DNA from 4 places in the Streptomyces sp. LARHCF249 genome. Region 3 is predicted to be linked to each of the others. Evidence: riboswitches for the same ligand, from Rfam matches in the RefSeq annotation. Region 3 holds a riboswitch; each other region holds the start of a gene.
The links. Region 3 has a riboswitch for cobalamin ahead of ACIPUC_RS23045 (energy-coupling factor ABC transporter permease). Riboswitches for the same ligand answer to the same signal wherever they lie in the genome.

Region 1 (4,152 bases), on a different contig from region 3:
GGCGGGCGCGGTCGGGACGAAGGCCGTCAGCTCGTACGGCGACGGCCGGTTCCGGCTGCGCTCGTACGCGTCGAGCTGTGTGCGGAACTCCTTGACCAGCTCGGCGAAGTTGCGCTTGTCCTCGGGCCGGAACTTCGTGTCCGTGTCACCGGCGGAGCCGGGCCACTCCCAGTCGAGGTCGATCCCGTCGAACACCCCGGCGGCCGCGCCCGCGCCCCCGCGGGCGCCGTCCTGCGGCAGGTTGCCCTTGATGTAGAGGTCGATGCACGACTCGACGAGCGCCTTGCGGGAGGCCGGGGTCAGCGCGGCGTCCGAGAAGTGCGTGGACCAGCTCCAACCCCCCAGGGAGATCAGCACCTTGAGGCCCGGGTGCTTGGCCTTGAGCTCGCGGAGCTGGTTGAAGTTGCCGGCGAGCGGCTGCTCCCAGGTGTCGGCGACCCCGTCCACGGAGTTCTCGGCGTCGAGCGGGCGGACGTAGTCGGCCCAGGCGTCGGCCTCGCCGGGCACGTTCCCGGTGAAGCACTTGCCCTCGGCGCTGACGTTGCCGAAGGCGTAGTTGATGTGGGTGAGCTTGCCGGCGGAGCCGTTCTTCTCCAGGTCCTGGACCTGGAAGTCCCGTCCGTAGACGCCCCATTGGGTGAAGTAGCCGACCTTCTTGTACGAGCGGTGGTGACCGCCCGCCGCCTCGTCCCGCGCCGCGCCGGCGGCGGGTGCGAAGGCGGTCAGCAGGGAGAGGGAGCAGGCGGCGACGGCCAGCCTGCCGAGCATGCTGCGGCGCATGGGCTTCCTTTGCGGATGCGGGAGCGGGGCGTGAGCGCGTGCGCGGTGCATGCCGGAAACTATTGGTCTGGACCAGAGCGGTCAAGGGGGCGGCGGAAACCCGCCTGCCACGGGTGGTGTTACGGGGTGCACGAGGTGGCACGGGTGGCACGGGTGTTACGGGGGTTACGGAAGGCTCCACTGGCCGACGTCGTCGGCCAGGCCGCCGTTCAGGGCGAACTGGACGGCCGCCGGGGCGGCGTCCTCCGGAAGCCTGAAGGTGACGAAGCCCTCGGCCGATCCGCCGGGGCTGAGGGTGACGGTGTCCGGGAAGGAGGCCCCGGCCGTCGTCGGGCTGTTGAGCCCGGCGAACCGCTTCCCGGCCGTGTCCAGCACGTGCGCGGACGGTGCGGGGGAGTCCTTGTACACGGCGGTACCGGTGTTCTCCAGGCGGAACCGGACGGCCAGCAGCCGGGTCGACGCGTCGGCAGCCGGGCCCTCCGGATCGGCCGGGCTCGCCGGGTCCACCACCTGGACCAGGGTGACGTCGAGCCGCTGGCCGGGCTCGTTCCCCGCCAGGGAGACCGTCTCCCCCGACCCGCCGGGGGCCGCGCCCAGCAGCGCCAGGCCGAGGAGCGCGAGCACGAGCACGAGCGCCAGCGCGGCCGGCGCGCCGCGCAGGGAGCGCCGGGGCGCGGGGGCACCCGCTGATCCACCGATCACCCTGTCCACGATCCTCCCCGGCCCGGGGGTCCCGCCACCCAGGAAGATCCACTCTGGCAGACTGGGCCGCGTTACCAAGGCGGTGCAGGACAGGAAACCGGTGCGATTCCGGTGCGGTCCCGCCACTGTGACCGGCCCTCCCCGCGGGGAAGGCCGGGAGTCAGACACTGACGCACCGCCTCTGCTCGCTCCTTCACGTCGACCAGGGGACGCGGATCCCCCGGAGAGGCTCTGCCATGTCGCGTCACCGCGCCCGCGCCGTCCTGCGCGCGCTCACCCCCCTCGCGTTCCTGATACCCCTGGCCGCCTGCGCCGGCTCCCCCGCCGAACGGCAGGCCAAGGCCGCGGGATCGTCCGCCGAGGCGCCCGGGTTCCCGTACACCGTCACCAACTGCGGCGTGAGCAGCACCTACCAGGCACCGCCGCAGCGCGCCGTGACCATGAACCAGCACGCCACCGAGGTGCTGCTCGCCCTCGGCCTGGAGGACCGGATCGCCGGTTCCGCCTACCTCGACGACGCCGTGCTGCCCGCCTACCGGCCCGCATACGACAGGATCAAGGTGCTGGCCAAGGGGTACCCCTCCAAGGAGATCCTGCTCGGCGCCAACCCCGACTTCGTCTACGGGGGCTACTCCAGCGCCTTCGACAAGGGGCAGGGCCGCGACCGTGAGGGGCTGGCCAAGACCGGCATCAACTCCCGGCTCAACGTCGAGAACTGCGCCGGAGGCCCGGTCGGCCTCGACCAGCTCAAGACCGAGATCACCGAAGTGGCGCGGACCTTCGGCGTGCCCGAGCGCGGCACGAAGCTCATCGAGGACGAGCAGCGCCGCATCGACACCGTGACCGCCCGGGTGAAGGAAAAGCCCCGGCCGTCCGTCTTCGTCTACGACTCCGGCGAGGCCTCCGCCTACACCGCCGGGGGCGACGGCATCGGCAACGAGATCGTCTCGCTCTCCGGCGGGACGAACGTCTTCGCCGACCTCAAGGACACCTTCGGCGACGTGTCGTGGGAGAAGGTCATCGAGCGCAAGCCCGAGGTCGTCCTCATCTACGACTACGGCAGCACCACCGTCGAAGCCAAGAAGCAGCGCCTGTTGAACGACCCGGCCCTCGCCCAGGTTCCCGCGATCAAGAACCAGCGGTTCGTCGTCCTTCCGCTCTCCTCGGCCGTCCTCGGCGTGCGCGTCGCCGACGCCGTCGAGTCACTGGGCCGCCAGCTGCACCCCGACGCCGCGTGAGCCGGCGCCGGACCCCGGCCGTCCTCGTCCTCCTCGCAGCCCTGCTGGCGGCGTCCGCCGTCGCCGGGCTGGCCCTGGGGCCGGTACGGATCGCGCCCGGCCAGGTCATCGACATCGTGCTCGGCGGCCTGACGGGCGAGAGGCGCACCGGGGCGTTCGCCTCCATCGTGTGGGACGTCCGGATGCCGAGGGTGCTCCTCGGGGCCGTCGTCGGCGCCGGGCTCGCCGTGGCGGGCACCGTGCTCCAGGCCCTCGTGCGCAACCAGCTCGCCGACCCCTTCCTGCTCGGAGCCTCGTCCGGGGCCTCGGCGGGGGCCGTCCTCGTCATCGTCTTCGGCGCGGGCACCGGTGTCGCGGGGGCGGCGGGCACGGCCGGTTTCCTGGGCCGGCTCGGCGTGCCGTCCGCCGCGTTCGCCGGGTCGCTGGGCGCGCTCGCCGCCGTCTACGCCATGGCCCGGCGCGGGGGAGCCATGACCACCGGCCGGCTGATCCTCGCCGGGGTCGCCGTCCAGTACATCCTGTCCGCCCTCACCAGCCTCGTCCTGGTGCTCGCCGCGCACCCCGACCAGGTCCGCTCCGTCCTCTTCTGGACGCTCGGCGGGCTCGGCGGGGCCCGCTGGGAGGAACTGGCCCTGCCCGCCGTCGCCCTGCTCGCGGGCACCGGCCTGCTCGTCGCCCTAGCCCGGCCGCTCGACCTGCTGCTCGCGGGCGAGGAGGGCGCGCACACCCTCGGCCTGGACACCGGGCGCTTCCGGGCCGCCGCGTTCGTCCTCACCTCCCTCGTCATCGGCGTACTCGTGGCCTACAGCGGGGCGATCGGGTTCGTCGGGCTGATGATTCCGCACGCCGCCCGGATGGTCGTCGGCGCCGGGCACCGGGCGCTGCTGCCGGTGGCCGCGCTGGGCGGCGCGGTGTTCCTGACACTGGCCGACCTGGTCGCCCGTACGGCCGCGGCGCCCGAGGAGATCCCGGTCGGCGTGGTCACCGCCCTCGTCGGCGGGCCGTTCTTCCTGTGGATGCTGCGGCGCTCCACCCGCACCGAGGGGATGACCGGATGACCGGGAACGCGGCGCAGGCGCAGGCGCAGGCGCAGACGCGGACGCGGACGCATTCGACGGCGCTGGAACTCGCCGTCCAGGGCGTGCGTTACGAGACCGAGGGGCACACGCTGCTGCACGGTGTCGAGCTCACCGCCCGTCCCGGCGAGACGGTCGGCGTGGTCGGCCCCAACGGCAGCGGCAAGACCACCCTGCTGCGCTGCGTCTACGGCACCCTGCGGCCCACCGCCGGCCGGGTCCTGCTGGACGGCGCCGACGCGGGCGCGCTCACGGTCAAGGACCGGGCGCGGCGCGTGGCGGTCGTCCCCCAGGACGCGAGCGGCACCTTCGGGCTGACCGTCCGCGAGGTCGTCGCCATGGGGCGCAGCCCGCAC
Region 2 (4,152 bases), 230 kb from region 3:
CGGCCGGCGTCAGCTTCGCCAGGTCGGCGACGTCCGAGTGGAGGTCGACCTCCTCCACCGTCCAGGTGTTCTTGATCGCGTCCCGGTAGCGCTCGTAGAAGTCCGGGTAGCGCATGGGGCGGAGCGTGAGCTCGAAGCCCGGGTCCAGGAGGTTCTTGGCGGACTGGGTGGTGCTCATTACTGGCAGGCCTCGCAGGACTCGGGGTTCTCAAGGGAGCAGGCCAGTGCGTCGGCGTCGACGGCCTGCGGGAGCGGAGCGGCGGCGGCCGGGACGGCGGAGCCGGACGCGGCGCGGGCGATCTTCGTCGCCGGGCGCGAGCGCAGGTAGTACGTGGTCTTCAGACCCTGCTTCCAGGCGTACGCGTACATCGAGCTGAGCTTGCCGATGGTGGGCGTCTCCAGGAACAGGTTCAGCGACTGCGACTGGTCCAGGAACGGGGTACGGGCCGCCGCCATGTCGATCAGACCGCGCTGCGGGATCTCCCACGCCGTGCGGTACAGCTCGCGCACCTCGGCCGGGATCCAGCCGAAGCCCTGGACGGAGCCGCTGGACTCGCGCAGCGCCTCGCGGGTCTGGGCGTCCCACACGCCGAGCTGCTTCAGCTCGTCCACCAGGTACGCGTTGACCTGGAGGAACTCGCCGCTCAGCGTCTCGCGCTTGAAGAGGTTGGAGACCTGCGGCTCGATGCACTCGTACACGCCGGCGATCGAGGCGATCGTCGCCGTCGGGGCGATGGCCAGCAGCAGCGAATTGCGCATGCCGGTCTTCGCGACGCGGGCGCGCAGCGCGTCCCAGCGCTCCGGCCAGTTCAGCTCCGCGTCGTAGTGGTCCGGGTGCAGGACGCCGCGGGCGGTGCGGGTCTGCTCCCAGGCCGGCAGCGGGCCGCTGCGCTCGGCGAGGTCGCAGGAGGCCTCGTACGCGGCCAGCATGATGCGCTCGGAGAGCTTGGTGGACAGGGCCTTCGCCTCGGGGGAGTCGAAGGGCAGCTTCAGCTTGAAGAAGACGTCCTGGAGGCCCATCGCGCCCAGGCCCACCGGGCGCCAGCGGGCGTTGGAGCGGCCGGCCTGCTCGGTCGGGTAGAAGTTGATGTCCACCACGCGGTCGAGGAAGGTCACGGCGGTGCGGACGGTCTCGTCCAGGCGCTCCCAGTCGATCTCCCCGTCCACCACGAAGGCGCCCATGTTGACCGAGCCGAGGTTGCAGACGGCCGTCTCGCCGTCGTCGGTGACCTCGATGATCTCGGTGCACAGGTTGGAGGAGTGGACGACGGTGCCCGGCTCGGCGGTCTGGTTCGCCGTGCGGTTGGAGGCGTCCTTGAAGGTCATCCAGCCCTGGCCGGTCTGCGCGAGGGTGCGCATCATCCGGCCGTACAGGTCGCGGGCGGGCATGGTCTTGCGGGCGAGGCCCGCAGCCTCGGCCTTGCGGTAGGCGGCGTCGAAGTCATCGCCCCACAGGTCGACGAGCTCGGGCACGTCGGCCGGGGAGAACAGCGACCAGTCGGCGTCGGCGTTCACGCGGCGCATGAACTCGTCCGGCACCCAGTGCGCCAGGTTCAGGTTGTGCGTACGGCGCTGGTCCTCACCGGTGTTGTCGCGGAGCTCCAGGAACTCCTCGATGTCCGCGTGCCAGGTCTCCAGGTAGACGGCGGCGGCGCCCTTGCGGCGGCCGCCCTGGTTCACGGCGGCGACGGAGGCGTCGAGGGTCTTCAGGAACGGCACGATGCCGTTGGAGTGGCCGTTGGTGCCGCGGATCAGCGAACCGCGGGAGCGGATGCGGGAGTACGAGAGACCGATGCCGCCGGCGTGCTTGGAGAGGCGGGCGACCTGGTGGTAGCGGTCGTAGATCGAGTCGAGCTCGTCCAGCGGGGAGTCCAGCAGGTAGCAGGAGGACATCTGCGGGTGCCGGGTGCCGGAGTTGAAGAGCGTGGGGGAGGACGGCAGGTAGTCGAGGCGGCTCATCAGCCGGTACAGCGAGGCCACTTCCTCGACGGCCGGGACGGACTCGTCGGCGGCGAGGCCGCAGGCCACGCGCAGCATGAAGTGCTGCGGGGTCTCGATGACCTGGCGGGTGATCGGGTGGCGCAGCAGGTAGCGGCTGTGCAGGGTGCGCAGGCCGAAGAAGCCGAAGCGGTCGTCGGCGCCCTCGGCGAGGGTGTGCTCCACCAGCGCGTCCAGGCGGGCCGTGTGGGCCCGTACGAACTCGGCCGTGCGGTCGGCGATGAGCCCCTCGCGGTGCCCGACCTCGACGGACGCGGAGAAGGAGGTGGCGCCCTGGCCGGCGGCCTCGTCGCGGACGGCCAGCGTCAGCAGCCGGGCGGCGAGCTTCGAGTACGCGGGGTCCTCGGAGATCAGGCCGGCGGCGGCCTCGGTGGCCAGCCCGCGCAGTTCGGCCTCGTCGGCGGCGGAGCTGCGGCCGCGCAGTGCGGCGGCGGCGACGCGGCCGGGGTCGGTGTCGGGGAGGTCCGCCGTCAGTTCGGTGAGGGTACGCAGCAGCGTGGCCCCCGGGCCCTCGGTGTTGTCGCCAGAAACGGACTCGGCGCGCGGTGCGGAAGGCGCGATGGTCACGGCGGGAGCTCTCCCTCGCTCGGCCCGGTCGACGGCGGGCGGGCACGGGGAGGCGCATGCGGGCGTGACGGGAACGCGTCGACCGCATGGCGTCCACCGGCCCAACCGCGAGGCCCGGACGTATCGGCACCCGGTTCGGTCGAGCCGGATGCGCTGTCGGCAGGTCCTCGGACTTTTCATACCGTTGCGGGACAGTTCCGGATTCACACCGGATTCCCCTGCGGCGACAGCAGGCTTGAGCATACATGTGGGGGGCCGCGGATGAGCGACCCCCCACATGTTGTGTCGGTGCGTCTACAGCTCCAGACGGTACGTGAGCAAGGTCAGCCCGGGAACGGGCGCCCAGTCCCGCTCCGGCGTCCGGATGAACCCGAGCCGCTCGTAGATCCGCTGGGCCCCCGTCATGCCGCGCTGGGTGGACAGCACCAGGTGCGTGACCCCCTTCAGCTCCCGTGCGCGGGCCATGCAGGCGCGCACCAGGGCCTCGCCGGCGCCGCGTCCGCGGGCCTCGCGGGAGACGGCCAGCATCCGGAACTCGGCCTCGCCGGGCCCGGCGATGTCGCACAGCGGACTCCCGGGCGGGGCGAAGGTCACCCCGCCGAGGACGGTCCCCTGCTCGACGGCCACGAGCACCTCCCCGTCGGCGGCCCGCCCGGCGACATCGCGCAGGACCTTCGCGTAGAACGCCTCACCGGAGCCGAGGAGGCCGTCGCCCACGTAGGCCTGCGCGGTGATCTCCCCCAGCTGCTCGTACTCGGCGGGCCGGGCCGCCCTGATCACTATGTCCATGGGGTCGAGTGTGCCGGACGGGTGTCGGTGCCCGGCGCTATCGTCGGAGACAGCACCGTCGATGAAGGTGAGCGAGGCATGACCGTGATGACCGAACGTCCGCACATGCTGACTGAGGACTTCGAAGCCGTCGCACGGATAGCGGCGCGCGAGAGGGAGGGAACGCGGCTCGAATTCATCGACGGGGTAATCAGGAGCAAGGCCATGCCGGATGGCGACCACCAGATGATCATCCAGTGGCTCACCCGGATCTGCATGCAGCACCGGCCGGAGCTCTGGTTGCACGGAGCGCAGGGGATCACCGCCCAGGAATACCGGGAAGGACGGGCTATCCCGGACGCGGTGCTGGCGCCGTCCCATGCGTTCGTAGGGCAGGGCGACTGGGTGGATCCCGCTCCGATTCTCATGGTCGTCGAGGTGACCTCGTGGGACTCCGACACCCACCGTAGGGACCATGTCGAGAAGCCCAGGGCCTACGCCGAGACAGGCATTCCCGTCTACCTGCTGATCGACCGGGCCAAGTGTGAGGTCTCCGTCTACAGCCAGCCCAACGGCCGTCGGTACGAGAGCATCCACATCGTGCCGTACGGAACGGACATCGCGCTCCCCGAGCCCGTCGGCATCACCCTCCAGACCGAGCCCCTCAAGGACTGGGTGCGCTGAACGACCCGAAGGCCCCGCCGCAGAACGCGGCGGGGCCTTCGGTGTGCGAGGGGCTCAGCAGCAGCCGAAGCCCTCGCGGGGATCCGCCTCGCGGGCGTCCGTGCGGGCGCGTTCGAAGGCGCGGCGGGTCATGAC
Region 3 (4,152 bases):
CTGCCAGGACGAGGGCCGCGGCGACCGCCGCGCGGCGGGGAAAACGGGGACGACGCATCCGGTTCTCTCCTGTCGAGCGGGGCCGGTTCTCCACTCAACCACCCTGCCATCAAAGGCCGTTGCGCACCGGCGAAAAAGCCGGACAGGAAGTGGAACTGCGAGGTCCACGGCGGCGTCCTAGGCTGTGTCACAAGTCCCCGTCTCTCGAGAATCGAGGGGACGTCATGATCCACGCACGTCTCCGGCAGTTCGTGGCCCTGGCATCCGGCGCTCTGCTCGCCGCCTGCCTCTCGTTCGCCGCGCCTGCCTCGGCCGCCACCACCGCCACCGCCGCCACCGCCCAGACCCAGACCCCGCTCGTCGTCAACGCCCGCTGGGGCGGGCACGCCACGTACGACCGGATCGTCATCGACACGCAGGGGTACGTCCCCACGGTCACCGTCACTCCCGTCCCGCAGCTGATCTACGACGGGTCCGGCAAACCCGTGCCGCTGGCCGGGAAGTACTTCCTGGAGATCCGCCTCAACCCCGCCGCCGCGCACACCGACGCGGGGGAGAGCACCTACCAGGGACCCAGGCTCCAGAAGATCTACCTCAGCAAGCTCAAGGGTCTCGCCCTGACCGGTGACTTCGAGGGGTACGTGACCTTCGGCGCCGCCTTCGACACCCTGCCGTACTACCGCGCCTACGCCCTGCACTCACCGGAGCGGTTCGTCGTGGACATCGCGCACTGAACCCTGCCCGTCCGACAGGCCCGGGCCCTTGCCCGGCCCGGGCCGCTACCGGTGTTCGGGGTTCGGGAAGTCGAAGCGGCAGCCGGCGTCCCACAGCGAGCGCTGGTTCCCGTGGGCCGGGATGCCGCCCGAGCGCTTCAGCAGGGCGGCCAGGTGCATCAGGTTCCACGACATGAAGGCGGTGTTGCGGTTGGTGAAGTCGTTCTCGGGGCCGCCCGAGCCCGGGTCGAGGTAGGAGGGCCCCGGCCCGGCCTCGCCGATCCAGCCGGCGTCGGCCTGCGGCGGGATCGCGTACCCGAGGTGCTGGAGGCTGTAGAGGATGTTCATGGAGCAGTGTTTGACGCCGTCCTCGTTGCCGGTGATCAGCGCGCCGCCGACGCGCCCGTAGTAGGCGTACTGCCCGCTCTCGTTCAGGAGCGAGGAGCAGGCGTAGAGCCGCTCGATGACCTGCTTCATCACGGAGCTGTTGTCGCCGAGCCAGATCGGGCCGCAGAGGACGAGGATGTCGGCGTCCATGATCTGGCTGTAGAGGACCGGCCACTGGTCGCTCTCCCAGCCGTGCTCGGTCATGTCCGGCCAGACGCCGGTCGCGATGTCGTGGTCGACGGCGCGGACCAGCGAGGTCCGGGCGCCCGCCGCGGCCATGACCGCACGGCTCTTCTCGATCAGCCCGTCGGTGTTGCTCGTCTCGGGCGAGCGCTTGAGCGTGCAGTTCACGTAGACGGCGGTCAGGTCTGAGTAGTCGTAGTCGGCAGCCACGGTCCCAGCCTGTGCGGGGCCGCCCGGGGCCGCCACCGGGCCGCGCCCGTACGGGGCCCGTCCCGGCCGCATGAGCGGGACGACGCGGCGGGACGGGCCCCGTCCGGCCGTCGCCGGAGCCGCGAACTCACCCGCGGGCGGGTGCCGTTGGCGCGGATGGCGCCGGCGTGGCCGCGGCCGCTGACCGGCACATGGGATCCGGCCGTCTCGTGGCCCGTTCGAGGCGGGTTGTTACCGGTCCGTGCGTCCGACTAGGGTCAGCGGGCCTTGGTGTTCGGGAAACCGGTGGGAAACCGGTGCGGCCCTCGCCACTGTGATCGGGAAGTCCGGCTCCACACCCCTTGCGGGAAGCCACTGGGCCCGCGCGGGACACCGCACGGCCCCGGGAAGGCGGAGCCCGGGCATCAGCACCCGTGAGCCAGGAGACCGGCCGGGGCGCGTTGTCCATCCACGAGGTGCTGGAGAGGTCTCCCCACTCATGCATATAGCCGAGGGGTTCCTACCCCCGTTGCACGCGGCCGCCTGGGCCGCCGCGTCCGCCCCCTTCGTCGTCCACGGCGTCCGGGCCCTCACCCGCGAGGTGAAGGCCAATCCCGAGAGCACGCTCCTGCTCGGCGCCTCGGGCGCGTTCACGTTCGTCCTGTCCGCCCTGAAGATCCCTTCGGTGACGGGAAGTTGCTCCCACCCCACCGGAACCGGCCTCGGGGCCATCCTCTTCAGGCCGCCGATCATGGCGGTGCTCGGCACGATCACCCTGCTCTTCCAGGCGCTGCTGCTGGCACACGGCGGGCTCACCACCCTCGGCGCCAACGTCTTCTCGATGGCGGTCGCCGGGCCCTGGGCGGGCTACGCCGTATACCGGCTGCTGCGGAAGTTCGACCTGCCGCTGATGGCGGCGGTGTTCTTCGGCGCGTTCTTCGCCGACCTGGTCACCTACTGCGTGACCTCCGTCCAGCTGGCGCTGGCCTTCCCCGACGCGGCGACCGGGTTCACCGGCGCGCTGGTGAAGTTCGCGGAGATCTTCGCGCTCACCCAGATCCCGCTCGCGGTGAGCGAGGGACTGCTGACCGTGCTCGTGATGCGCCTGCTGATGCAGTCCAGCAAGTCGGACCTGGTCCGGCTGGGCGTTGCCAAGCTCACCGGATCCGAGAAGCAGCGGAAGGCGACGGCCTGATGACCAGGAACGCGAAGATCAACTCCCTGCTGGTGCTCCTGGTGGCGGCGCTGGCCGTCCTCCCGCTCGCGCTGGGGCTGGGGGACGACAAGGAGGAGCCGTTCACCGGCGCCGACGGACAGGCCGAGGCGGCCATCACCGAGCTCCAGCCGGACTACGAGCCGTGGTTCACGCCGCTGTACGAACCGCCCTCCGCCGAGATCGAGTCGGCGCTGTTCTCCCTGCAGGCGGCGCTGGGCGCGGGCGTGCTCGCGTACTACTTCGGCGTCCGCAGGGGCCGCCGCCAGGGCGCGGCCGCCGCGGAGGCCAGGGCAGCCGCCGAGGCTCCCGCCACGGAGTCGTAGCCGGTGCTGCCGATCGACGCGGCGGCGCACAGCAGCCGCTGGCGCCACCGCCATCCGCTGGAGAAGGCACTGCTGGGAATCGGGCTGACGGTCACCGCGGTGTGCCTGCCGCCCTGGCCCGGCGGGCCGCTCGTCGGCGCGGCCACCCTGTGCGTGCTCCTCGGGCCCGCCGGGGTCGCCGGGCGGCAGCTGTGGCGGGCCTTCCGGATCCCGCTCGGCTTCTGCTTCACCGGGGCGCTGCCGCTGCTGGTCGCCGTGGGCGGGCCGGCCGGGTTCGTCTCGCTGGCCCCGGACGGCCCCCGGCAGGCCGCCGAGCTGCTGCTGCGCACCTCGGCGGCCTCGCTCGGCGTGCTGCTGTTCGCCTTCACCACCCCGGTCTCGGACGTACTGCCGCGGCTGGTGCGGGCGGGGGTCCCGGCCCCGGTGGTGGACGTCGCCCTGGTCATGTACCGGATCGGGTTCCTGCTGCTCGACTCCCTCACCCGGATCCGCCAGGCCCAGGCGGCCCGGCTCGGCACCACCGGCCGGGCCGCGGCGTGGCGTTCGGCGGCCGGGCTCGCCGCGACCTCGTTCGTACGGGCCTTCGACCGCGCGGCGCGGCTCCAGTCGGGCCTCGCCGGGCGGGGCTACGACGGCGCGCTGCGGGTGCTGGTCCCCGAGTCCCCGCTGTCCTGGCGGTTCCTGACCTGGTCCGGCGCACTGCTGACCGGGCTGGCCGCCGTCACTCTCGTGCTGAAGGAGCTGTACCTGTGAGGCCGTTGGTGGAACTGGTGGGCGCGGGCTACGCGTACGAGGACGGGCCCGCCGTGCTCTCCGGGTTGGACTTCGGGATCCCCGAGGGCCGGGCGCTGGTCCTGCTCGGCCGCAACGGCAGCGGCAAGACCACGCTGATGCGGCTGCTGAGCGGCGGCCTGAAGCCGGGCACGGGCGCGCTGCACCTCGACGGCACGGTGGTGACGTACGGCCGGGCCGGCCTGACCCGGCTGCGGACGGCGGTCCAGCTCGTCGTGCAGGACCCGGACGACCAGCTGTTCGCGGCCTCGGTGGAACAGGACGTCTCCTTCGGGCCGATGAACCTGGGCCTGGGGGTCGCGGAGGTCCGCGAGCGGGTCGATTCCGCCCTCGCCGCGCTGGACATCAC
Region 4 (4,152 bases), on a different contig from region 3:
AGACACCATTAGGCCCGCGGTAGTTCACCTTCCGTTCATCCAGGTTGCCTACGGTCGCCGAGCCACTGACGTCAAACAGAAGCCTGGGTAAATGGAGCACATAACGCTTCTCCTCGGGATCGTGATCATCACCGCTCTCGTGTTCGACTTCACGAACGGTTTCCACGACACAGCCAACGCGATGGCTACCACCATCTCGACCGGCGCCCTCAAGCCCAAGACGGCGGTGGCCATGTCCGCCGTGCTCAACCTCGTCGGAGCTTTCCTGTCCGTGGAGGTCGCCAAGACGATCTCCAAGGGCCTGGTCAACGAGGAAGGCATCCAGCCAGAGGTGATCTTCGCCGCCCTGGTCGGCGCGATCCTCTGGAACCTCCTCACCTGGCTGGTCGGCCTCCCCTCCAGCTCTTCGCACGCCCTGATGGGCGGCCTGATCGGTGCCGCGGTCGCCTCGGCCGGCCTCGGCGCGGTCAACGGCGACACGCTCGTCACCAAGGTGCTGATCCCGGCGATCGCGGCCCCGCTCGTCGCCGGTTTGGCGGCGATGCTGGCCACGAAGGTCACGTACAAGTTCGGCAACAAGGTCGGCGAGAAGACCTCGGCCAAGGGCTACCGCGCCGGTCAGATCGCCTCGGCCGGACTCGTCTCCCTCGCGCACGGCACCAACGACGCGCAGAAGACGATGGGCATCATCACCCTGGCGCTCATCGCGGGCGGCGCGATCGCGCCCGACGCGAACCCGCCGGTGTGGGTCATCCTCTCCGCCGGTCTCGCGATCGCGCTCGGCACCTACCTGGGCGGCTGGCGCATCATCCGCACCATGGGCAAGGGCCTGACCGACCTGCAGCCGCAGCAGGGCTTCGCCGCCCAGACCTCGGCCGCCACGGTCATCCTGGCCTCCTCGAACCTCGGCTTCTCGCTCTCCACCACCCACTCGTGCTCCGGCGCGGTCATGGGTGCGGGCCTGGGCCGCAAGGGCGGTGTGGTCCGCTGGTCCACCGCGACCCGCATGTTCATCGCCTGGGGCCTGACCCTGCCGGCCGCCGCCCTCGTCTCGGCGGGCGCCGAGCTGGTCATGCGCACCGGTGACGTCGGCATCGCCGCCGTCACGGTCTTCCTGGTCGGCTCCTGCCTCGCCATCTGGTTCATCTCGCGCCGCCAGGTCATCGACCACACCAACGTCAACGACGTGCCGGCGGCCGGCACCGAGGAGCCGGGTGTCGTCACCACGGCGATCGCGGCCGTCACCGTCCCGCCGACCGTCGCCGCGGCCGGTACGACCGCCGCCGTGACCGACGAGGACCTCAAGGCCACCATCCCGGCCTCGACCGCGACGCCTGCGGCTCCGGCCGCGGCGGTCTGACCCCGAGAACGACAGAGGAATCAGCGGTATGAAGATCGACTGGGAAGCACTCGGCTCCGTGTTCGGAGTCAGCCTCTCCGCCACCGTCGCCCTCGTGGCCCTGTTCACCCTCGGCCTGGTGGGCCTGTCCAAGCACGAGGCCGCCACCGAGCAGGGCGGCGCGGCCACCCTGGCCCGCAGCGGCGCGTACGCCTGCTTCGCGCTCTGCGCGGCGGCCGTGGCGTACGGGATCTACCTGATCGTCGTCTGAGACGTCACGCGTGAAGGCTCCCCCCGGGTTTCTCCCGGGGGGAGCTTTCGCGTACCCCGCCGCCTCCCGGCCGCCGCACCGCCGCAGGTCAACGGCGAGTTGACGGGCATTCGCGGTGCGTGGTGGACTGCCCGAGCCAACACGGCGGCATGGAGAGGAAGTCCGGTGCGAATCCGGCGCGGTCCCGCCACTGTCACCGGGGCACTCGGCCGAGTGCGACCCGGGAGCCAGGAACTCTCGCCACCGGACACGTCGAACCAGGGCGCGGACCCTGAGTGAGGACATACCTGCCACCATGCGTGCCGATCGCGTCTTCGCGTACGGCGTCACGGCGGGCCTGATCGGCGACCGGATCCTGGGGGATCCGCGCCGAGGGCACCCCGTGGCCGCCTTCGGACGAGCCGCCGCCGCAGTCGAACGCGCCCTGTGGCGCGACGACCGCGCCCGCGGCCTCCTGCACACCCTGGTCTGCGCCGGGGGCGCGGCCGCCGCCGGCGCGCTGGGCGCCCGCGCCGTGCGCTCCCGGCCCGCGGCCGCCCGTATCGCCCTGACCGCCGCCGCCACCTGGGCCGTCGTCGGCGGCACTTCGCTGGGCCGCGAGGCCCGCGCCATCGGCGGCGCGCTGGCCGCCGGGGACGCCGAGGTGGCCCGGGAGCGGCTGCCGCACCTGTGCGGGCGCGACCCGCACGCCCTGGACGAGCAGCAGATGGCCCGCGCCGTCGTGGAGTCGGTCGCGGAGAACACCTCCGACGCGGTGGTCGGTGCCCTGGTGTGGGGCGCCGTCGCCGGGGTCCCCGGACTGCTGGCCTTCCGCGCCGTGAACACCCTGGACGCGATGGTCGGCCACAAGTCCCCCCGCTACCTTCGCTACGGCTGGGCCTCGGCCCGGCTCGACGACCTGGCTGGCTGGCCGGGCGCCCGGCTGACCGCGCTGGCCGCCGTACTGGCCGGTCCCGACCGGCGGGGAGCCGTACGGGCCTGGCGTGCGGACGCCGCCGAGCACCCGAGCCCGAACGCCGGCCCCGTGGAGGCATCCTTCGCGGGGGCGCTCGGCGTACGGCTGGGCGGCACCCTGGCGTACGGGGGGCGGGTCGAGCACCGGGCGGTGCTGAACGGCGAGGCGGGGCGGCCGGTGGAGGTCGCGGACATCGAGCGGGCGGTACGGCTGTCGCGGCAGGTGACCTGGCTGGCGCTCGGGGCCTGTGTGGCGGCCCGGACGCTGGTCTCGCGTACATCACGGAGGGGGCGCGCATGAGCGGCGCGAAGCGCGGCGGCGGACTGCTGGTCGCGGGAACCACATCGGACGCGGGCAAGAGCGTGGTCACGGCGGGCATCTGCCGCTGGCTGGCCCGCCAGGGCGTGAAGGTGGCGCCCTTCAAGGCGCAGAACATGTCGCTGAACTCCTTCGTGACCCTGGAGGGCGCCGAGATCGGCCGCGCCCAGGCCATGCAGGCCCAGGCGGCCGGCGTGGAGCCGACCGCGCTGATGAACCCGGTCCTGCTCAAGCCGGGCAGCGACCGCAGCAGCCAGGTGGTGCTGCTGGGCAGGCCGGTGGGCGAGATGAGCGCCCGCGGCTACCACGGGGGCAGGCAGGAGCAGTTGCTCGGCATCGTCACGGACTGCCTGGAGCAGCTGCGGGGCACGTATGACGCCGTGATCTGCGAAGGGGCGGGGAGTCCGGCCGAGATCAACCTGCGCCGGACCGACATCGTGAACATGGGCATCGCGCGGGCCGCGCGGTTCCCGGTGGTCGTGGTCGGGGACATCGACCGGGGCGGGGTCTTCGCCTCCTTCTTCGGTACGACGGCTCTGCTGTCGGCGCAGGACCAGTCGCTGATCGCCGGATACCTGGTCAACAAGTTCCGCGGTGACGTCACGCTGCTGGAGCCGGGCATGGAGATGCTGCGCGGCCTGACCGGGCGGGCCACGTACGGGGTCCTGCCGTTCCAGCACGGGCTGGGCATCGACGAGGAGGACGGGCTCCGGGTCTCCCTGCGGGGAGCGGTACGGGAGTCCGTGGTGGCGCCGCCCGTGGGCGAGGACGTGCTGCGGGTCGCGGTGTGCGCGGTGCCGCTGATGTCGAACTTCACGGACGTCGACGCGCTCGCGGCGGAGCCGGGGGTGGTCGTGCGGTTCGTGGACCGGGCCGAGGAACTGGCCGACGCGGACCTCGTCGTCGTGCCGGGGACGCGCGGGACGGTCAGGGCGCTGGAGTGGCTGCGGGAGCGCGGGCTCGCGGACGCGCTGCTGCGGCGGGCCGCCGAGGGGCGGCCGGTGCTGGGCATCTGCGGCGGGTTCCAGGTCCTCGGCGAGCACATCGAGGACGAGGTCGAATCGCGGGCCGGGTCGGTGGACGGGCTCGGGCTGCTGCCGGTGCGCGTCCGCTTCGACCGGGAGAAGACCCTGGCGCGGCCGGCGGGTTCGGCGCTGGGCGAGGAGGTCTCCGGCTACGAGATCCACCACGGGGTGGCCGAAGTCCTGGGCGGGTCCCCCTTCCTGGACGGCTGCCGGGTCGGGTCGGTGTGGGGGACGCACTGGCACG

Region 1: it holds a riboswitch for cobalamin, as region 3 does, so the genes downstream of both, ACIPUC_RS03655 (ABC transporter substrate-binding protein) here and ACIPUC_RS23045 (energy-coupling factor ABC transporter permease) in region 3, are expected to answer to the same signal.
Region 2: it holds a riboswitch for cobalamin, as region 3 does, so the genes downstream of both, ACIPUC_RS21965 (ribonucleoside-diphosphate reductase subunit alpha) here and ACIPUC_RS23045 (energy-coupling factor ABC transporter permease) in region 3, are expected to answer to the same signal.
Region 4: it holds a riboswitch for cobalamin, as region 3 does, so the genes downstream of both, ACIPUC_RS31205 (cobalamin biosynthesis protein) here and ACIPUC_RS23045 (energy-coupling factor ABC transporter permease) in region 3, are expected to answer to the same signal.

The regions. Positions count from the first base shown of each region.
Region 1 covers NZ_JBIXJQ010000001.1:751,970-756,121, reverse strand. The annotation lists gene ACIPUC_RS03665 (glycoside hydrolase family 18 protein) at 1-780, opposite strand, end outside; gene ACIPUC_RS03660 (DUF4352 domain-containing protein) at 946-1,482, opposite strand; cobalamin riboswitch at 1,533-1,672, shown strand; gene ACIPUC_RS03655 (ABC transporter substrate-binding protein) at 1,719-2,720, shown strand; gene ACIPUC_RS03650 (FecCD family ABC transporter permease) at 2,717-3,778, shown strand; gene ACIPUC_RS03645 (ABC transporter ATP-binding protein) at 3,775-4,152, shown strand, end outside.
Region 2 covers NZ_JBIXJQ010000007.1:218,414-222,565, forward strand. The annotation lists gene ACIPUC_RS21960 (ribonucleotide-diphosphate reductase subunit beta) at 1-178, opposite strand, end outside; gene ACIPUC_RS21965 (ribonucleoside-diphosphate reductase subunit alpha) at 178-2,565, opposite strand; adenosylcobalamin-variant (AdoCbl-variant) riboswitch at 2,719-2,795, opposite strand; gene ACIPUC_RS21970 (GNAT family N-acetyltransferase) at 2,860-3,354, opposite strand; gene ACIPUC_RS21975 (Uma2 family endonuclease) at 3,433-4,017, shown strand; gene ACIPUC_RS21980 (CstA-like transporter-associated (seleno)protein) at 4,072-4,152, opposite strand, start outside.
Region 3 covers NZ_JBIXJQ010000007.1:449,607-453,758, reverse strand. The annotation lists gene ACIPUC_RS23060 (hypothetical protein) at 1-58, opposite strand, end outside; gene ACIPUC_RS23055 (AMIN-like domain-containing (lipo)protein) at 228-734, shown strand; gene ACIPUC_RS23050 (flavodoxin family protein) at 780-1,565, opposite strand; cobalamin riboswitch at 1,745-1,942, shown strand; gene ACIPUC_RS23045 (energy-coupling factor ABC transporter permease) at 1,972-2,667, shown strand; gene ACIPUC_RS23040 (energy-coupling factor ABC transporter substrate-binding protein) at 2,667-3,011, shown strand; gene cbiQ (cobalt ECF transporter T component CbiQ) at 3,015-3,764, shown strand; gene ACIPUC_RS23030 (ATP-binding cassette domain-containing protein) at 3,761-4,152, shown strand, end outside.
Region 4 covers NZ_JBIXJQ010000013.1:157,850-162,001, reverse strand. The annotation lists gene ACIPUC_RS31215 (anion permease) at 92-1,360, shown strand; gene ACIPUC_RS31210 (hypothetical protein) at 1,389-1,610, shown strand; cobalamin riboswitch at 1,718-1,868, shown strand; gene ACIPUC_RS31205 (cobalamin biosynthesis protein) at 1,906-2,865, shown strand; partial or broken gene ACIPUC_RS31200 (cobyric acid synthase) at 2,862-4,152, shown strand, end outside.